Regions from separate parts of the Pseudarthrobacter sp. R1 genome, predicted to be linked through region 2. Evidence: predicted binding sites of a transcription regulator. Region 2 holds the regulator's gene; each other region holds the start of a gene.
What was found. Region 2 encodes LexA, which represses DNA repair genes until DNA is damaged. Its sites were predicted from a motif close to TCGAACANNTGTTCGA; they were not measured.

Region 1 (6,914 bases), 120 kb from region 2:
CATTCCGCTGTCCATCATGGTGAGCTCGCTGCTGCGCGGCACGTATCACCTGTACCAAGGGTTCGGCCCCTTCATTGGCAACGTGGTGATGGGCATCGTTTTCGCGTGGCTGTACACCCGCACGCGGCGTGTCATGCCACTCGTGATTGCCCATGCACTGCTGAACATCGTGGCATTTGTCGGTTTCAGCCTGTTCGGCAAGGCCGTGGGGCTGGGGTAGGGCAGCCAAGTTGACGAGGCGGGCAGCTGCCACAGCCAATCTGACGCGGTAAGGGTTCGGTCGACGGCGTTCATCCCGTGCCGGAGGGCTTATCCGCCCGGCACCCCGTGCCCGGTATGTGCGATCTGCACGTCGTCGGACAGTGGCCCTTGGACGGAACCGTCTGGCGCAGGCCTCAGATCTGACGGGTCGTCGGGCGGTGGCCACAGCTCTGACGGGTCTTCGGGTGGGGGCCATAGTGCCAGGAGGTCATCAAAGGCGCGGATGCTTTCTGGCACGGCAGAATCCGGCCAGTGGGGTGGTTCCCAGTCCTGGTGTTCGCTTTTGTAGTGCCGGCCTGTGGGTGAGGTCCAGCCGGGTGGTTCGTTTGTGGTGGCTGGTGTTGGTTTCCAGCCGCTGGTGTGTCGGAGTTTGTGGTGTTTGGGGCAGGGTTGGCCGAGGTTGGATATTCCGGTGGTGCCGCCTTTGTGCCAGACGAGGATGTGGTCGGCTTCGTTGTCCAGGGAGTTGTTGCTGCAGCCGGGGAACGGGCATTTGCCGTCCCGCAGCCGCACCCAGTTCCGCATCGCTTTGGTCAGCCGGTAGCTGGTGCGGCCGATCTCCAGTGGAGCCCCGTCCCGCGGATCCACCAGAACCCGGTAAAAAGAGCCTGCCCCGTTCGCGACGAGGTCACGGGCCATCGACGCCGGGATCGGGCCGGACCCGTCCAGCATCGCCGGTTCATCGGTCAGGCCCAGCAGGGAGAACACGGGCACGGTGACCAGGACCTGGGCCCGAATCGAAGATCCCTCCCCGCCGCCACCGGCGCTGCGGGCACTGTAGGCCCCGCCGTTGCCAAAACCATTCCCGCCGTTGCTGGAACTGTTTCCGGCGCTGACGCCGGGCCTGGTGTTGAGGAGCCCTGAAGCGAAGTTGTCGGCCCGGAGTTGGGTGAGGGTGCGGGGTTCGTCCGGTCCCTGCATTTCCCGGGAGATGGTGGTGAGCCGGTCCCAGATCGCGGATGCCTGGTCCGCGGGCAGGCACGCTGCGACCCAGCCCATCCCGTCGTTGTCCGGCCAGTATTCGACCCGCCGGTCCGCCACACTTTTGGCGTGCCGCTTCTCCAGGCTCTCCGGGTGGTGGCGTTCCCGCCAGTCCCTGGCCTTGGCTTTGAACCGGTACGCCGGCATCTCCCCGATCCTGGCGGCTGCGGCCGGTCTCGGCGTGTCCGGGTCCAGGAAGTACGCCTCCAACGCCGCCGCCCCGGTAGCGTCAAGGCCCGCGGTCTGGTCCACCATGGCCCGGGCGTGCGCCCAGGAAACCGTCCCGGCCTGCAAAGCCGAAAGGGTCCCCGGCAGGAACGTGGTTAGGGCATGGGAATCGGCGATCAAGGCTCCGGCGGCCCGGTCACCGATCGCCAGCACACACCCCACCTCGGCCACCAGGCTCCGGTCCTGCGCCGTCGCCTCGTACGGCGACGAAACAGGAGCGTTCAGCGCTTTCGTGGCTTTCGCGAAGACCGCCACGGCCTGCACCTTCGCCGCCGCCAGTTTCGCTTCCGACCGTGCAACCGCGGCCAGAACATCCAAAGCCCCATCAGCAACCCGCGGCAACGGATGATCAGCAAACCCCACGGCAGGGTACGGGCCAGCCCCGGCGTCAAGTTCGCCAGGGCCACCGGAAACAGCAACATCACTGCCAGCGAGGACCGCAGCAAACGCAGCGACGGCAGCCACAACGGCTTCCTCAGCCGCTGCCACTGCCGCCTTCGTTTCCATACCTCCATCATGGCGAGGGGGTCTGACATTTCGGGTGCCACCCTCCATCAGCTGGGCAGGGGCTGCTTATTGTCGAATCAGGTACCAGGTTTCGCCGCTCTCAACCACCGGTTCGGCCAGGAAAATGGATTCGGCCGCCATCGGCAGGTGACGCCGTTGTCACAAGCTGATGGCGGCCGAAGTTTAGAAAGGCAATCTGCCCAAGCCGAGGCCCGGGCAGGACTGCCCGGGCCTATGAAGGAGGATCAGATCGTGACAGCTCCGCTGGAGGTCTCGAATGTCACCGAAAGGATTCCGGGGGTCCCGTGTGGTGCCACCCATTCCACGGCAACGTCTTCGAGCGGCTTCTCCACCGGCTCGCCCAGCCACTCGGTAACCCGTGCTGCCGAGCCTGCAATGGTCAGACAGCTCATCTTAACGTTGCTCTCATAGGCGTTGGACGGGTGCAGCGACGGGTCGCCCTCCCACTTGAGCATGTACGGAACCTGCGGGTCGGCAATCAACCCCAGGATACCGATCTGCTTCCAAACCAGTTCGCGGCCGTCAGGAAACTTGCGGTTTCCGTTGACAGCGGCGCGTCCGAGCCGTTCTTCAAAGGGAACGAGGTCGTCAACCTCCACGCACCAGCCCATCCAACCGCCCCCGGCTGCAGACCGTGCACGCACTGCCTGGCCGAAGGGAGCCTTGTCCGAGGCGGGGTGGTCCAGGACCTCGACGACTTCGAGGTACTTGTGCCCGGCGAGCGGGATGATCATATTCCGGGTCCCGAACCGCGGGTGTATTCCACCCTTCACTGCCTCAACGCCGAGGGCAGAGGAAATACGTTCGGTGGTGGCAGCCAGGCCATCGTGTTCACAGGCGTAAGAGACGTGATCCATGCGCATGGCAACATCTTGGCACTTTGTGATCGGGCTCTCAGCTAAGGGTAGCCTTACTGGGATTTCAGTTCCGAAACGGCATCAATCCAAGGCCCCGCTGCCGGCAGTCAAGAGGACTATGTTCGTCATAATCCTGTCAACCACTGCGTCCTGTTCCTACACTGAGCTCAGGTCATGAGCGCCAGCGCCAAGCCCCGGCTCGCTGGCCGGCAACCCTCCATCCGCGGTGGGGTGCCCCGGGTGAGGACCTGGCTGTCCGGCAACGGCTGGATGGCAAGCGCGGCCCGCGGTGCTTCGAGCATGCCGGGCCCAAGTCAAAGGAGCCTTAATTGTCCAACGGATGGTCTTTCGAAACCCGCCAGATCCACGCAGGGCAGGAGCCAGACGCTGCCACGGGTGCCCGTGCCCTCCCCATTTACCAAACCACGTCCTTTGTGTTTCCCAGCGCCGAGAGCGCAGCGAACCGCTTTGCCCTTGCTGAACTGGCGCCCATCTACACCAGGATCGGCAACCCCACACAGGAAGCCGTGGAACAGCGGATCGCAAGCCTCGAAGGCGGTCTTGGAGCCCTGCTGCTCAGCTCCGGCCAGGCCGCTGAAACTTTCGCGGTCCTGAACATCGCCGAGTCGGGGGACCATATCGTTGCCAGCCCCAGCCTGTACGGCGGCACCTACAACCTCTTCGCCCACACGCTGAAGAAGTTCGGCATCTCCGTCACGTTTGTGGCGGACCCGGACAACCTGGACCAGTGGCGTGCCGCAGTGCAGCCCAACACCAAGCTGTTCTTTGGCGAGGTGGTCTCCAACCCGCGGCAGGACGTCCTGGACATCGAAGGCGTGTCCCAGGTTGCGCACGAGGCCGGGGTTCCCCTGATTGTGGACAACACCCTGTCCACCCCGTACCTGATCCGCCCGCTGGAATGGGGTGCGGACGTCGTGGTGCACTCGGCCACCAAATACCTGGGCGGCCATGGTTCTGCCATTGCGGGCGTGATCGTGGACTCAGGAAAGTTCGACTTCGCCAAGGACCCCGCCAAATTCCCCGGCTTCAACACCCCGGACCCCACCTACAACGGGCTGGTTTACGCCCGGGACCTTGGCGCCGAAGGTGCCCTGGGTGCCAACCTGTCCTACATCCTGAAGGCCCGGGTGCAGCTGCTGCGCGACCTTGGCTCGGCAGTGTCGCCCTTCAACGCCTTCCTTATCGCCCAGGGACTGGAGACGCTGAGCCTGAGGGTGGAACGGCACGTGGCCAATGCCCTGGAAGTTGCCCGATGGCTGGAAGCGCGTGACGACGTCGAATCCGTCGCCTACGCCGGGCTGCCGTCCAGCCCCTGGTACGAGCGCGGACGCAAGTACGGCCCCAAGGGCACCGGCGCCATTGTGTCGTTCAACCTCGCCGGCGGCGCGGAGGCGGGCAAGCGCTTTGTGGACGCGCTGGAGCTGCACTCCCACGTGGCAAACATCGGTGACGTCCGTTCCCTGGTGATCCACCCAGCGTCGACCACCCACAGCCAGCTCTCACCGGAGCAGCAGGTGGTTGCCGGCGTAAACCCCGGCCTGGTGCGGCTGTCCGTGGGGATCGAGCACATCGATGACATCCTGGCTGACCTCGAGGCCGGCTTCCGGGCGGCCAAGGAGGCCACCGGCGCCTAACCGTACCCAGGGCACCAGCGCGGCGGCGGGCCGGGGAAGTCACAACCAGTCACACTCTTGGCGGCAGGCAGGGCCTGTTTCGTACACTCGAACCAGGTCATGAGTGCCAGTGACAGCCCCGGCTTGCTGGCCGGCAACCCTCCTTCCGCGGTGGGGTGCCCCGGGTGAAGACCTGGCCTGCCGGTCATTCGACGGCGGGCAAGCGCGTAGAAGAGGTCTTGCCATGACGGTTACCGTCACCCGTACCACCGTCCCCGAACACGGGATTGTCCGCTACGCCTCCATCGGAGGACTGAAGCTGGAAGCCGGCGGATACCTGCCGGACGTCACCCTGGCCTACGAAACCTGGGGCACCCTGAACGAGGACGGCAGCAACGCCGTCCTCATCGAACACGCCCTTACCGGCAGCACCCACGTAACCCGGGGCGATACCGAAGAACCCGGCTGGTGGGAACAACTCGCCGGGCCGGGTGCGCCGGTGGATACCAACCGTTTCTTCGTAGTGTCCATCAACATCGTGGGCGGCTGCTATGGGTCCACCGGCCCGTCGTCGCTTGCTCCGGACGGAGCGCCCTGGGGCTCGCGTTTTCCGCTGGTGACCCTGCGGGACAGCACTGTGGCGGAGGCCCGCCTGGCCGGCCAGTTGGGGATCGAGAGCTGGTTTGCCGTGCTGGGCGGATCGATGGGAGGGGCGCGGGCGCTGGAATGGGCTGTTATGTACCCGGAGCGGGTGCGGCGTTGTGCTGTGATTGCCGTGGGCGCCGCGAGTACTGCCGAGCAGATCGCCTTTGCCCAGGCACAGACCCTCGCCATCCGGCAGGACGCCAACTTCAACGGCGGTGACTACTACAACGGACCCGCCCCCGAGGAAGGCCTGGCCCTTGCCCGGCGCATCGCGCACATCACGTACCGCTCCCCGGTGGAACTGGACGGACGGTTCGGGCGCGCGCCGCAGGCCCCCGAGTCGCCGCTTCGGGGCGAGCAGCTGGCAGCCCGCGGGCGCTACCAGGTGGAGAGCTACCTGGATCATCAGGGCAGCAAGCTGGTCCAGCGCTTCGACGCCAACAGCTACATCGCGATCACCGAGGCGCTCATGAGCCACGACATCTGCCGGGGACGGGGGCCGCTCGCCCAGACCCTGTCCAGCGTCAATGCGCGCTTTTTCATCGCCGCTGTGGACTCGGACCGGCTTTACTTCCCGTCCCAGTCGCGGGAGCTGGCGCGGGCGCTTCCCGGGGAGGTGGACGTCCACGTCATCGAGGCGCCCATCGGGCACGACGGGTTCCTCACCGAGATCGGCCAGCTCGGATCGCAGCTCCGCGAGCACCTTTTGGCATAGGCCGACCTCCCGAAAGCCCGAATATGTGCATTAATGCAGATGGGCTCTGCATGATTCGCCGTTGAGCTGGGCGGAGAGGCAGACCATACTCAATGGGACCCGGCGGTTCGTGGCGAAATCACGCGTATCCGCCACAGCCTGTCCCAGTGGTGTCGAAGACGACGCCGAAGGAGTTCACTAAATGAGTACGGAAAGCTCCGCCGCACAGCGGCCCGAGGAAACCGACGTCAGGGCCTCAGGCCTGAAGAAAGTCGTTACGGCCTCCATGGCCGGCACTGTTGTTGAGTGGTACGAGTTTTTCCTCTATGCCTCCGCCGCCACCCTGGTGTTCGGCAAAATGTTCTTCCCCAATTCCGGGACCGAACTGGATGGCATTATCGCCGCCTTCGTCACCTATGCCGTGGGCTTCGTGGCCCGCCCCATTGGCGGCATCGTCTTTGGCCACTTCGGTGACAAGTTCGGCCGCAAGCAGCTGCTGCAGCTAAGCATCATCCTGGTGGGCGTTGCCACCTTCCTGATGGGCTGCCTGCCCACCTTCGCCCAGATCGGTTACTGGGCTCCGGCCCTCCTGGTGTTCCTGCGCTTCGTGCAGGGCTTCGCCGTCGGCGGTGAATGGGGCGGCGCCGTGCTGCTTGTTGCCGAGCACAGCCCCAACAAGTCCCGCGGGTTCTGGTCCAGCTGGCCACAGTCAGCCGTACCGATGGGCAACCTCCTGGCCACCGGCGTGCTGTTCACCCTTTCGGCCACGCTTTCCCAGGAAGCATTCCTTGGCTGGGGCTGGCGCGTCGCCTTCTGGCTGTCTGCCGTCATCGTGATCATTGGCTACTACATCCGCACCAAGGTCCAGGATGCGCCGATCTTCATTGAAGCCCGCAAGGAAGTCACGGTGGAGAAGAAGGGCTACGGTGTGGCCGAAGTCTTCCGCCGCTACCCGCGCGGTGTCTTCACCGCCATGGGCCTGCGTTTTGCCGAGAACATCCTGTACTACCTTGTGGTGACCTTCTCCATCACCTACCTGAAGATCGTCGTCCAGACTGACACCTCCCGCATCCTCCTGCTCCTGCT
Region 2 (6,914 bases):
GCGTCCGCGTCTTCGTCCATTTCCTCCGCACCGAGGGTCTGGTTCACCTGCCCGACGGCGGTGCGCTCACCATCGGCACCCGCGCCGGGGCCAGGACCGTCGTCCGGACCGGTGAGGATTACGCCGTCGACATGGGCCCCTGGGAGTTCATTTTCCCCGGCGAGGCCACCGCCAAGGCAATGGATTCACTGGTCACGGCTGACGGACTGGAAGTTCCCCGTCCCGCGTTGTCCGTCAGCATGGGCAACCCCCACACTGTGGTTGCCCTCGCCGAGCTCTCCGAACTTGCAGGGACCCGCCTCTTCACCGCACCCGTAGTGGACCCGGTGCCGGCCAACGGCACCAACGTGGAGTTCGTGGTTCCGTCCGAACCCCTGGTCCACGACGGCGTCGGGTCGGTCACCATGCGCGTGCACGAACGCGGAGTAGGGGAGACCCAGTCCTGCGGAACCGGAGCCTGCGCCGCAGCGGTGGCAACCAGGCACTGGGCAGGAGCGGAAGCGCCGGACACCTGGCAGGTGCATGTTCCGGGAGGCGTGGTGGGAGTGAAATTCTTCGCCGGCCCCGGCGGCCACGAACACGTGGAGCTCAGCGGCCCGGCCGTTATTGTGGCAACAGGGACGCTTTCCTGACCTTCAGGATGCGGAAGGACTTCGAGGTTGATTCCCGGCTCACGCTGAAGGAGTCATCCAGTTCCGCCGACAGCCAACGCTGAAGCGAGTCCGCACCCAGGTTCTTCTGCACCACCAGCCAGGCGGTTCCGCCCGGCGCCAGGCGCGGCAGCCACAGCCTCAGGAGCGAATGCAGTTCGTCCTTGCCGATCCGGATGGGCGGATTCGACCAAATGGTGTCGAAGCGCACCTCCGGATCCACAGCGTCAGGCGTGCTGGCCGTCACGTTGGACAGCCCCAGCGCAGCAGCGTTCTCGTTGGTGAGCGTGATGCACCGCTCATTGACGTCTACTGCATAAACCTTCGAATGCGGGGCGCGCAGCGCCATGGTGAGCGCAATCGGACCCCAGCCGCACCCGATGTCCAGCAGGTTTCCGGTAGGCGAGGGCGCGGGCACCTCGGCAAGGAGCACGGCGGTTCCCTTGTCGATCCCGTCAGGGCTGAAGATGCCCGTGGAGGTCTGCAGCCTGCGCGTTTCCCCTGCGAGTTCAACCGTGAGCAGCTTCCGCGTGAACGGGCCGGCGGGGGATGCGCTGAAATAGTGTGCGGACTCCATAACTCGCCAGACTAGTTCCCCTTGCAGCGTAAAGTGAAACCCTGCCCTTTGGCCCTCTGCTACTGTTGAAGCCATGTTCCTGATCTTCGAGTAGCCGCACGGGCCTTGCCCGTCCCGCAGCCATGTCCCACAGCGACGCAGGTATCCATGCCTTCCGCTCAGTGCACCGGACCCGCGCAGATGCGCTTCCTCCGGCCGCCGGACAATACTCGAAAGTCAGCCTCCCGCTCTCTCTTTCGCCGATTCTCCGGCTCCTTCCCTTTCCGCCACCTCCACGCGATGTGGCCGCCACCGCCAGCCGCTTTTCCCGGCTGGCGAACCAAACAGGAGAACTGCATGACCGCAGGCCGTCAGCCCAGCGCGAATACTTCCCCAACCAGCAGCAATCGGCACTATTCTGGAACTGCCGAATCTTCAAAGGAGACCATGACCAGCCAGCCCAACACCGGATCCGATCCAGCCGCCCAGGACATGAGCCCTGAGGAAATCCAGGCCGTGATCGACCGGATTCTCTCCAAGGACGTACCGGCCAAGAGCGTCAGCACGGCAGGCGATGCCAGCCGCGGCGACGGTAAGGGTGTGCTGGGCAAGGCCCAGGCCATATCCCGCCTGGATGAAGAACATTCAACGTACGACGGCGACCAGCAGGACCTCGAGGAGCGTCGCGCCCTGCGCCGCACGGCTGGCCTTTCCACGGAACTGGAAGACGTCACCGAAGTCGAGTACCGCCAGCTTCGCCTGGAACGCGTGGTCCTCGCCGGCATCTGGTCGGAGGGAACCCTCGCAGACGCGGAAAACTCGCTGCGTGAACTTGCCGCCCTTGCCGAAACAGCAGGTTCGGAGGTCCTGGACGGACTCGTGCAGCGCCGTGACAAGCCGGATCCGGGCACCTTCCTGGGTTCAGGCAAGGCGCTGGAACTGAAGGACATCGTGATGTCAACCGGTGCCGATACCGTCGTGGTGGACGCCGAGTTGGCTCCGTCCCAGCGCCGTGGCCTTGAAGACATCGTCAAGGTCAAGGTCATTGACCGGACTGGCCTGATCCTGGACATCTTCGCCCAGCATGCCAAGAGCCGGGAAGGCAAGGCGCAGGTGGAGCTCGCGCAGCTCGAGTACCTCCTGCCGCGCCTCCGCGGCTGGGGCGAATCGATGTCCCGGCAGGCCGGTGGCCAGGTGGGTGGCGCAGCGGCCGGCATGGGTTCGCGTGGTCCCGGTGAGACGAAGATCGAACTGGACCGCCGAAGGATCCGTACCCGCATGGCCAAGCTGCGGCGCGAGATCGCCGCGATGAAGCCGGCCCGGGAGACGAAACGCGCCAATCGTCGTCGTAATGAGGTGCCCTCCGTGGCAATCGCGGGGTACACCAACGCCGGGAAGTCCTCGCTGTTGAACCGCCTGACCGACGCCGGAGTGCTTGTGGAGAACGCGCTGTTCGCCACCCTGGACCCCACTGTCCGGAAGGCCGAAACCGCTGACGGCCTCGGTTACACGCTGGCCGATACTGTCGGTTTTGTCCGTTCGCTGCCCACCCAGCTGGTGGAGGCCTTCCGCTCCACCCTCGAGGAGGTTGCGGACTCGGACCTGATCCTTCACGTCGTGGACGTATCGCACCCGGACCCGGAGGGCCAGATCGCTGCAGTCCGTAAGGTCTTCAGCGAAGTGGATGCCCGCAAGGTTCCGGAGATCATTGTCCTCAATAAGGCTGACGCCGCTGATCCGTTTGTAGTGGAACGGCTGAAGCAGCGCGAACCGCGCCACGTTGTGGTGTCGGCCCGCACGGGGGAGGGCATCCCCGAGCTGCTGAAGGCGATCAGCGAGGCCATTCCGCGGCCGTCGGTCAAGCTTGAGCTGCTCATTCCGTACGACCGCGGGGACCTGGTCAGCAAGCTGCATGAGTCCGACGCCGAGATCATCAGCGTCGACCACGATGAAGCCGGTACCCGGGCAGTTGTTAAAGTCCGGGAAGGCCTCGCGGCTGAACTGGAATCATTCGTCAGCAATGACTGACCTGGTGGCTGAGGAAGCCACAGGCAAGGCCGGCGAGCAGTTCGTGATCGAGCTGCTCGCCCGCGCCGTTGCCGGCATGGGCGGGCAAAGCCGCAGTGGACAACACGAAATGGCCCGGCAGGTGGCCCGGGCGATTGAAACCGGCGACCACCTGCTGGTCCAGGCGGGAACAGGTACGGGCAAGTCGCTGGCGTATCTGATACCGCTGATTGCCCACGCCCTGGAGAGCGACAAGCCTGCCCTGGTGTCCACCGCGACGCTTGCCTTGCAGACACAGATTGTGGGCAGGGACATTCCTCGGCTCCTGAAAACCATTACCCCGGCCCTGGAGCGGCCGGTAAAGGTGGCCCTGGTCAAAGGCCGCTCGAATTACGTCTGCCTGCACAAGCTTGAAGGCGGGTTTCCCTCCGAGGAGCCGGCGGAGGGTCAGTTGTTTTCCCTCGGCGAGGACACCAGCGTCCCGCACTTTGCTGCGGCTGTGGGCGGTCCTGCTTCACAGCTGGGCAAGGAAGTGGTGCGCCTGCGGGAGTGGGCGGAGAAAACCACCACCGGTGACCGCGACGAGCTCCTGCCCGGCGTCACCGACCGTGCCTGGCGGCAGGTCTCCGTCACGTCGATGGAATGCCTGGGTGCGCAGAAGTGCCCCATGGCCGCGGAGTGCTTCAGCGAGCTCGCACGGCAGGACGCCGCCGACGCCGACGTTGTGGTCACCAACCATGCCATGCTCGCCGTCAGCGCTTTCGAAGGGCTGGCGGTGCTGCCCGAGTACGACGTCGTTGTGGTTGATGAGGCCCACGAACTCCAGGACAGGGTCACGGGTGCGGTCTCGGGGCAGCTGTCTGTGGCTATGGTCCACGCAGCTGCCGCCGGCGCCCGAAAGCACACTGCCATCACGGTGGATGCGCTCAACGCCGCTGCCGCCAACCTTGAGGTTGCCCTGGCGGGAGTTCCCAACGGGTTGCTCCCCAACGGACTGAACGATGAGCAGCTGGATTGCGTGGACCAGCTGCGCGAGGCCTGCCGTGCTGCCTTGTCCGACTCCAAGGGGGACAGCAGTACAACGGCCGACGGCGGGCGGCAGCTCGCGCGCTCCCGGCTGATGCTCATCCTGGAACTCTGCGAACGGCTCCTTGCCGCCCGGGAGAACCGGGAAGTGGTGTGGTTTTCCCGCGCCAGCTCCTTCGACCCCCAACAGGGATATTCCCAGCCGGACGAGACTGCACCCGCGCTGATCAATATTGCCCCGCTCTCCGTCGCCGGACGGCTGCGGGAGGGATTGTTCGCGGGCCACACAGTTGTCCTGACCTCCGCCACCCTGGCCATCGGATCCGCCTTCGAGCCCGCAGCCGGCGGCCTGGGGCTGGTGGGCGAGGGTGCGCCGAGCTGGACCGGCGTTGACGTTGGCTCGCCCTTTGACTACCCGAAGCAGGGGATCCTGTACGTGGCCGGGCACCTGCCCAAGCCCGGCCGGGGGGCGTCCCCTGAGGCGCTGGCCGAACTGGAGGCCCTGATCCGGGCTTCCAACGGTGGTGCGCTCTGCCTGTTTTCGTCCCGGCGCGCGGCAGAAGAAGCGGCCGACGCGCTGCGGCCAAAGCTGGACCTGACCATCCTGTGCCAGGGTGACTCCACCATGACGGCACTGGTGAAACAGTTTGCCGACGAACCCGATACCTGCCTGTTCGGCACCATGTCCCTGTGGCAGGGGGTGGACGTTCCCGGCGGGTCATGCCGCCTCGTGGTCATCGACCGGATTCCCTTTCCCCGGCCCGACGATCCGCTGATGACGGCGCGGTCCCGGGCGGTGGCGCAGGCCGGAGGCAACGGCTTTATGTCCGTTTCGGCCACTCACGCCGCCATCCGGCTCGCTCAGGGCGCGGGACGGCTCATCCGGTCAACGGGGGACAAAGGTGTGGTGGCAGTGCTGGACTCCAGGCTGGCCACCGAACGGTACGCAGGATTCCTCCGGGGCGCCCTGCCGCCCTTCTGGCCCACCACGGACAGGAAGACAGCCATCGCGGCGCTGGAACGGCTGGCCAGGGAGAACGCCTGAAAGGCTAGAGCGAGCGCAGCACCGAAACAACCTTGCCCATGATGGTGGCATGGTCGCCCAGGATGGGCTCGTACTGCGTGTTCTGCGGCAGCAGCCAGGTGTGGCCGTCGCGCTGGCGGAAGGTTTTCACCGTGGCTTCGTCGTCCAGCAGCGCCGCGACGATGTCTCCGTTGGCCGCATCAGCCTGGCGGCGGACCACCACCCAGTCACCGTCGCAGATGGCCGCGTCCACCATGGAATCGCCGGCAACCTTGAGCATAAAGAGTTCCCCCTGGCCGACAAGCTGGCGGGGGAGCGCCAGGACGTCCTCCACCACCTGGTCGGCCAGGATCGGACCACCGGCAGCGATCCGGCCTACGAGGGGAACCATGGCAGTGTCCATGGCGGTTGGAAGCGCGGTGACGTTGCCGGTGCCGGCAGGCAGGAGCGAAGCAGGCTCGGCTGCCTGCTTGGGCGAACCACCGTCCAGGGTGAGGGGCATCAGCACCTCCATGGCGCGCGGCCGCTTCGGGTCACGCCGGAGGTAGCCCAGCTTCTCCAGCTGCGAAAGCTGGTGCGTGACGCTGGAGAGGCTCGCGAGGCCTACCGTGTCCCCGATTTCGCGCATTGACGGCGGGTAACCGTTGTCATTCACGGAGCGCTGGATGGTCTCGAGGATTTTCTTCTGCCGCGGCGTCAGGCCTTTGGCGGTCTTCTTCGGTTGGGAGGTTGCCCTGCCCCCGGCGGCTGCTGCTGCCATATTCGCCAATGCCTTTCGGTTGCCCCGGACTCTCGTTGGCCCGGACCTGAAGTTCACGCCGTCATTGTCAGACCCTGCTGATCAACTGTCGAGGTGGTAGTTCCTGTCTTCAAAGCTAGGCCAGCCACATTGCTTTTTCAAACATTTGTTCTAGCGAGTCTCGACATTATTCGTTGATAGGTGCTAAAACAGGAGAAGCAAAGTTCGAATATGTGTTCTATTCGGAGCGTAGCTATTCGAAGACCCGAACCAACGGGTCGCGGATAGCGCGGGTCCGGAGCGGAACATCGGGCAGCACAGTAAAGGTCCAGGAGGGCTAATTCATGTCAGCTACATCTGCTTCACAGGATTCAATCTCGGTGCATCACCTCATGTCCGGGCGGGGCAAGCCGCAGGCTGCCCGTCCTGCACCCCTTCCGCCCCTGCGCCTGACGCGGCGCGGAAAGATCGTCCTGATCGGAATCCCGCTGGTGCTGCTGGCCGCCTTGCTGCTCTCCCTGGCGGGCTTCTTCAACTCGCCCGCCAAGGCCTCGGACTCACCTGAGGACCTGGCTGTGACACCAACCGTCACCGTCACTGTGCAGCCGGGGGAGTCCCTGTGGGCCATTGCAGGAAGTGTCGCACCGGAGCGGGACGCGCGGGACGTTGTGGCAGACATTGTGCAGCTCAACAATCTAACCCCCGGCGCGGTCCTGCCGGGGCAGCAGCTGTACGTCCCCACCCGGTAACCGCACGAAGTCCGCTGGAAACGCCGCACTGGGACTGGAAGCGTCGACCGGAAGGCGGGCAGGAAGGGCGGCGGGAAAGCCCCTGCACAGGCTTCGCTGCAGCGGCACGCTGAGCGCGAACAGGAGCCCGTCACATTTTCCGGTGCCCGGCGCTGGCACTAAA
Region 3 (6,914 bases), on a different contig from region 2:
CATTAGCTCCCTGAGCCAGCAGGCGCCAGAGGATCCGTCTACCGAACTGGTATTCCTGTGCCGCTCCGGGCAGCGTTCCATCGCGGCCGCCATTGCCGCCACCCAGGCCGGCTACACCTCCTACAACGTGCTGGAGGGCTTTGAAGGCGAGCCGGACCGTTACGGCGAACGCACCGTCAACGGCTGGAAGAACCGCGGACTGCCCACCAACCTCGGAAAGAATTAAGTGACCTTCAACGAAGACGCCGCCGGCTGGAGCCCCGACACCCAGGCCGTGCGCGGCGGGCTGGACCGCACCAACTTCCAGGAAACCAGCGAGGCTGTATTCCTGAACTCCGGGTTCGTGTATGAATCCGCCGCCGCTGCCGAACGCGCCTTCACGGGCGAGGACGAGCGCTTTGTGTACTCCCGCTATGGCAATCCCTCGGTTGCCACCTTCCAGGAGCGCCTCCGCCTCCTTGAGGGAACCGAGGCGTGCTTTGCGACGGCGTCCGGCATGTCCGCCGTCTTTACCGCCCTGGGTGCGTTGCTGGCTGCCGGCGACCGCGTGGTGGCTGCCCGCTCGCTTTTCGGTTCCTGCTTCGTGATCCTGAATGAGATCCTGCCGCGGTGGGGTGTGGAGACGGTGTTCGTGGACGGTCCTGACCTGGAACAGTGGCGTGACGCCCTGTCCCAGCCCACCACTGCCGTGTTCTTCGAGTCACCGTCCAACCCCATGCAGGAAATCGTCGACATCGCCGCGGTGAGTGAACTCGCGCACGCGGCAGGTGCCACCGTCGTCGTCGACAACGTCTTTGCGACTCCCCTGCTGCAGCGCTGCGGGCAGCTGGGTGCCGACGTCATCGTCTACTCCGGCACCAAGCACATCGACGGCCAGGGACGAGTCCTGGGCGGCGCCATCCTGGGCACCAAGGAGTTCATCGAGGGGCCGGTCAAGCAGCTGATGCGCCACACCGGCCCGTCGTTGTCCGCCTTCAACGCCTGGGTGCTCACCAAGGGCCTTGAGACTATGGCCCTGCGCGTCAACCATTCATCGGCGTCCGCCCTGCGGCTGGCCGAGTGGCTGGAGCAGCAGCCCGCCGTGAGCTGGGTGAAGTACCCGCTCCTGAAGTCCCACCCGCAGTACGAACTGGCGGCACAACAGATGAGCGCCGGCGGCACGGTCCTCACCCTTGAGCTTGCGACGACGGGCGGCCGCTCGGGCAAAGAGGCTGCCTTTGCGCTGCTGGACGGTTTGCGCATCATCGACATCTCCAACAACCTCGGGGATGCCAAGTCCCTCATCACGCACCCGGCCACTACCACCCACCGTGCGATGGGTCCGGAGGGGCGGGCAGCCATCGGCTTGAGCGACGGCGTGGTGCGGCTTTCGGTGGGCCTGGAGGACGTGGACGACCTGATTGGCGACCTGGAACAGGCGCTCAAGCAGGTCTAGAGGTCCCTGGTGCTGGGGCCGAGCTCCGGCACCGGCGCCATCTGGGCGAGGGCTTTGTCAGACCTCTTCGATGGAGAGCTGGACGGGCACCTCGTCGCCTTCATAAATCCGGGCTTTGTCCCTGATGGCCTTCTTCACCGGCGAGAGGTAGAAACCGGCTTTCTGGTCCGCAAACAGCGAGGTCTGCCAGGAGTGCCTGGCAATCTCCGCGGTCACCCTGACGGATCCGAATGCCTTGCTGGCGCCGGCGCATTGTTCGTGGATGTCATCCCCGACGTCTGCTGGCAGCGTCAAAAAATGCCAGCCTGCCTCACCGGGGTAGAGCCACAGCTCAGCTCTGAAGGAGTACGACGCCGCCACGCGCCGAGTATGGCACGCCCCCTTGCCGGGGCACCACCGGTTGCTGATTTTTCCTGTCTTGTTGCCCTGCTGTTCGCACGCTGAGGCCAGCGTCAGGCGTGCCAGGGGGATTAAACTGTGCAGGCTGAAAAGTTTTTTGATTTCTTTCCCAGCAGGTGGACTTTTAGGCCCTGTTTTGTCAGACCCTCGCAAGAGGATTGGGGTATGGAAACGAACCCGGCAGTGGTGCAGCGGAGGCGTCCGTTGCGGCTGCTGTCGCTGCGTTTATGGCGGTGCTCGCTGGCAGTGATGTTGCTGTTTCCGGTGGCCCTGGCGAACTTGACGCCGGGGCTGGCCCGCACGCTGCGGCGGGGTTTGATGATGATCCGTTGCAGCGGGTTGCTGACGGGGCTTTGGACGTTCTGGCCGCGGTGGCGCGGTCGGAAGCGAAACTGGCGGCGGCGAAGGTGCAGGCCGTGGCGGTCTTCGCCGAAGCCACGAAAGCGCTGAACGCTCCTGCGAGGTCGCCGTATGAGGCGACGGCGCAGGAGCGGAGCCTGGTGGCTGAGATCGGGTGTGTGCTGGCGATCGGTGACCGGGCCGCCGGTGCCTTGCTCGCCGATTCCCATGCCCTGACCACGTTCCTGCCGGGGACCCTTTCGGCTTTGCAGGCCGGGGCGATGTCCTGGGCGCATGCCCGGGCCATGGTGGACCAAACGGCGAGCCTTGACCCTGCCGGGGCGGCGGCGTTGGAGGCGCACTTCCTGGACCCTGTCCTGGACCCGGGCACGCCGAGACCGGCCGCAGCCGCCGCCGTTGGGGAGATGCCGGCGTACCGGTTCAAGGCCAAGGCCAGGGCCTGGCGGGAGCGCCACCATCCGGAGAGCCTGGAGAAACGGCACGCCAAAAGTGTGGCGGACCGGCGGGTCGAATTCTGGCCGGACAACGACGGGATGGGCTGGATCGCCGCCTGCCTGCCCGCAGACCAGGCCTCCGCGATCTGGGACCGGCTCACCACCATCTCCCGGGAAATGCAGGGACCGGACGAACCCCGCACCCTGACCCAGCTCCGGGCCGACAACTTCGCCTCAGGGCTCCTCACCACCGGGCCCGGCATCAGCGCCGGAAACAGTCCCAGCAACGGCGGAAATAGTTTTGGCAACGGCGCCGGAGATGGTTTTGGCAACGGCGGGGCCAACAGTGCCCGCAGCGCCGGTGGCGGCGGGGAGGAAACCGGCCCCGGGCAGGGATCTTCGATTCGGGCCCAGGTCCTGGTCACCGTGCCCGTGTTCTCCCTGCTGGGCCTGACCGATGAACCGGCGATGCTGGACGGGTCCGGCCCCATCCCCGCCTCAATGGCCCGCGATCTGGTCGGTAACGGGGCAGGCTCTTTTTACCGGGTTCTGGTGGATCCGCGGGACGGGGCTCCACTGGAGATCGGCCGCACCAGCTACCGGCTGACCAAAGCAATGCGGAACTGGCTGCGGCTGCGGGACGGCAAATGCCCGTTCCCCGGCTGCAGCAACAACTCCCTGGATAACGAAGCGGACCACATCCTCGCCTGGCACAAAGGCGGCACAACCGGCATATCCAACCTCGGCCAACCCTGCCCCAAACACCACAAACTCCGACACACCGGCGGCTGGAAACCAACACCAGCCACCACAACCGAACCACCCGGCTGGACCTCACCCACCGGCCGGCACTACAAAAGCGAACACCAGGACTGGGAACCACCCCACTGGCCGAAACGGATTGAGGAACTTTGGGATGCCTCCCTTCAGGCTGACTCGGAGCCCTCGGACCTGTACGTGCCTGGGTACTTTGCCCTACCGGAAACCCTGGACCGCCAGGAAGACCCGGACCCCCGGAATATCCTGATCTGCCAGATTTTGATGTTCCGGAAGACCCTGGCCCTGCTGAAGACGAACTGCCCAAGGACCCGTTTCCGGAGTGGCACCTCTGGCTGGAAACGGCTACCTCAGCGCACTAGGACTGGCGGACCCGCAGCAGCTCGGGGGACCCGTCGACAGCCGAAAGATTGGCAGAGCCGCGCATCGTTACATCCACCGCATGCTTGACCACTGCACCAAAGCCCAGGTCCTCCGGCGCTGAGGCGGCCAAAGCCCTGTCGCGGATGCGGCGCTGTTCAGCTGCCCCTGTTCCGCGGGCAATGATGTCCTCCACACCTTGACGGGCCAGGGCGAGTTCACCCTGCTCCTGCAATACCGGTGCGAGATAGTCCACCAGGGAACGAACTACGTCGGCGGCCCGAGCGGGCCGGAATGTACCGAAATCCAGGAGTTCCCCGCTGAGTCCGCCGCTGCTGGCCTGCCAGGAAGCCATCCGCAAAAGTACGGTGGGCACCGGCGCGGGCTCAACCCCCTCGTGCCACTCACGGCTCGCAGTCTCCACAAGCGCCCTGACGAGAACGGCAAGAAGTGCTGCGTCCTCGGCCCGGAGGCAGACGTCTGCAACACGGACCTCGACAGTGGGGTGGTTTCGGGACAAGCGGGCGTCGAAGTAGATCATTCCTTCGTCCAGCATCACTCCGCTGTCCAGCAGGCGGGTGACCACCCTCCGGTACGCAGGATATGTCCCGTAGATACCAGCGGGTCCCGCTGTGGGCCAGCGGTTCCACGCCTGGGTGCGGTAGCTTTCGAAGCCGGTCTGAAGACCGTTCCAGAAAGGCGAGTTCGCGCTCAGGGCCGTGAGGACGGCAAGCTTGTCACGGATCCGGTCCAGCACAGCCACACCTTCGTCGGGTGACTCAATAAAGGTATGGACATGGAAGCCGCAGGTCAGCTGCTCCTGGGCCGTCAGGCCAAAGCGCTCCAGCATCCTGGCATAGCGTGGATCAGGGGTGGTGTGGCTGGCCAGCCCAAGGGGGGACGTGGCCAGTGCCGCTACCCTTGCGTTATGCCTCCTGGCAGCCGTGTCAGCGAGCGCCCGCCCTGCCCGGATCTGGTCAAGCAGCACACCGTGCTCCAGGCATGGGCGCGTCTGGGTCTCGATCTGCTCCAGCTTGAGTTCGGCACTCAGGCCCATCTCGTCGTCGTCGTAAACGGTCTTGTCTTCCGTTACCAGGTCCCGGGGGTCGTCCGGAGCGTCGTCTGCGGCCAACCGGCGGCCGGACAGCAGGGCGTCAGCGAGGGCAAGCGGCTCCCCGCTCTCCGGATCAACGATCAGGAGCTCTTCCTCAACGCCGAATGTTCGCATACTCACATTCTGCGGCAGCTGAGGGAGTTGTGAAGGTCCTCAGGGCTTCATGACGAAGCGTGAATGCTCAGTCCTGGAAGTACTCCACCTTGGCCCCGATAGTGTTCAGCCGCTCCGCCAGGTCCTCATACCCGCGCTCGATAACGTAGATGTTCCGCAGCTCGGAGATTCCCCGGGCTGCCAGCATGGCCAGCAACAGGCAGGCTGCGGGGCGCAAAGCCGGTGGACAGCCAACCTCTGCAGCGCGCCACTTGGTGGGCCCGTTGACGTAGATCCGGTGGGGATCCAGCAGCTGAACCTGCGCACCGAGCCGGTTCAGCTCCGTGAGGTAGATGGCCCGGTTTTCGTAGACCCAGTCATGGATCATGGTCTGTCCGCTGGCGTTCGCGGCAATGACTGCAAAGAAGGGCAGGTTGTCAATGTTCAGGCCGGGGAACGGCATGGGGTGGATTTTGTCCTCCGGCGCGTGCAGCTCGGAAGGTTTGGTGGTGACGTCCACCAGCCGGGTCCGGCCGTTGCGTGCCATGTACTCGCCGGAGATCTCCAGCTGCTGGCCCATCTGCCCCAGCGTGGCCAGCTCGATCTCCATAAACTCGATGGGGACCCGGCGGATGGTCACCTCGGAGTTGGTGACGATACCCGCGGTGATGAGGCTCATTGCCTCAATGGGGTCCTCGGAGGGGAAATATTCGATGTCGGCATCGATCATGGGACGCCCGGTAATCTTCAAGGTGGTGGTGCCGACGCCGTCGATGGCCACGCCCAGCATCTGCAGGTAGAAGCAGAGGTCCTGCACCATATAGTTCGGGCTGGCGTTGCGGATCACCGTTGTCCCCTCACGGTGGGCGGCAGCCATAATGGCGTTCTCGGTGACAGTATCGCCGCGCTCGGTCAGGACAAAGGAACGGTCGCGGGTATCGGCCGAGGGAGCCTGGACGCTGTAGAAGCCGGCCGTCGCCTCCACTGCGAGGCCGAACTGGCGCAGCGCCTGCATGTGTGGCTCTACCGTGCGCGTGCCCAGGTCACAGCCACCCGCGTATGGAAGGCGGTACTGCGAGGTTTCGTCCAGCAGCGGCCCCAGCAGCATGATGACACTGCGCGTGCGGCGGGCGGCTTCCACGTCCATCGATGCGAGGTCAAGGACGGCCGGCCTGCGGAGCTGGAGGTCGGTATCATTGAGCCAGGTGCACTCGACCCCAATGCTGCTAAGCACCTCGACGATGCGGTTTACTTCTTCAATCCGCGCAAGGCGGCGAAGAATGGTTGTCCCACGGTTAATGAGGCTCGCACACAGCAGTGCGACACCGGCGTTCTTGCTGCTGTTGACGTCCACGGCTCCTGACAGCGGGTGCCCGCCCTCCACCCGAAGGTGTGTCATCTGCGGTTTGCCCACATTGACGATGCTTCGGCCAAAGATGGTCTCAAGCCGCTGGATCATTTTCAGGCTCAAATTCTGTTTGCCCTGCTCCATCCGTGCAATGGCGCTCTGGCTGGTTCCGAGTTCTGCGGCCAGCTGGCCCTGCGTCCAGCCTTTCTCGCCCCGGGCATCCCGGAGCATGGCGGCAACGTGTTCCGTAGTTTCCTGCGTCATGCCGAAAATATATCATAAATGAGTTAGCGCCAGCAGATATCGACTGATAACACTCGGAGCGGAGAACGTTTACCCACTACATGCGATAGAAAACGTGCCCCCTCCTCCGGTCCTGCCTGTTATTGACCCTGCCTGCTCGGCCGGAGGAGACTGGATAAAACCTCTTCCTTCGACGACGACGGAGGTGCTGATGCGCCGGAAACGAGGCCCCCGGGCGGCAGCCACACTTGCCGGCCTGATCTTCGCCGTCGTGCTCCTGGTCCCCGCCTGGCCGGCCTCCGCAGTGCCGTCGCCAGGGGAAGGCACACAGTCAACACTTGGCAACGACGT

Region 1: M8J71_RS05280 (HNH endonuclease signature motif containing protein) is a predicted target of LexA. The motif match lies at 2,078-2,093, and genes of this name have one in related genera.
Region 3: M8J71_RS03460 (HNH endonuclease signature motif containing protein) is a predicted target of LexA. The motif match lies at 1,920-1,935, and genes of this name have one in related genera.

What each region holds. Positions count from the first base shown of each region.
Region 1 is NZ_JAMKFI010000005.1:240,445-247,358, forward strand. Features, by position in the region: gene M8J71_RS05275 (CPBP family intramembrane glutamic endopeptidase) at 1-220, shown strand, start outside; gene M8J71_RS05280 (HNH endonuclease signature motif containing protein) at 310-1,977, opposite strand; gene M8J71_RS05285 (VOC family protein) at 2,223-2,861, opposite strand; SAM riboswitch class IV at 3,026-3,141, shown strand; gene M8J71_RS05290 (bifunctional o-acetylhomoserine/o-acetylserine sulfhydrylase) at 3,185-4,510, shown strand; SAM riboswitch class IV at 4,606-4,721, shown strand; gene metX (homoserine O-acetyltransferase MetX) at 4,734-5,849, shown strand; gene M8J71_RS05300 (MFS transporter) at 6,031-6,914, shown strand, end outside.
Region 2 is NZ_JAMKFI010000005.1:360,212-367,125, forward strand. Features, by position in the region: gene dapF (diaminopimelate epimerase) at 1-632, shown strand, start outside; gene M8J71_RS05890 (class I SAM-dependent methyltransferase) at 604-1,227, opposite strand; gene hflX (GTPase HflX) at 1,654-3,234, shown strand; gene M8J71_RS05900 (ATP-dependent DNA helicase) at 3,227-5,284, shown strand; gene lexA (transcriptional repressor LexA) at 5,289-6,023, opposite strand; gene M8J71_RS05910 (LysM peptidoglycan-binding domain-containing protein) at 6,395-6,751, shown strand.
Region 3 is NZ_JAMKFI010000004.1:77,023-83,936, reverse strand. Features, by position in the region: gene M8J71_RS03475 (rhodanese-like domain-containing protein) at 1-226, shown strand, start outside; gene M8J71_RS03470 (O-succinylhomoserine sulfhydrylase) at 227-1,435, shown strand; gene M8J71_RS23430 (DUF1905 domain-containing protein) at 1,493-1,795, opposite strand; gene M8J71_RS03460 (HNH endonuclease signature motif containing protein) at 2,062-3,855, shown strand; gene M8J71_RS03455 (glutamate--cysteine ligase 2) at 3,764-4,993, opposite strand; gene M8J71_RS03450 (UDP-N-acetylglucosamine 1-carboxyvinyltransferase) at 5,061-6,584, opposite strand; gene M8J71_RS03445 (hypothetical protein) at 6,775-6,914, shown strand, end outside.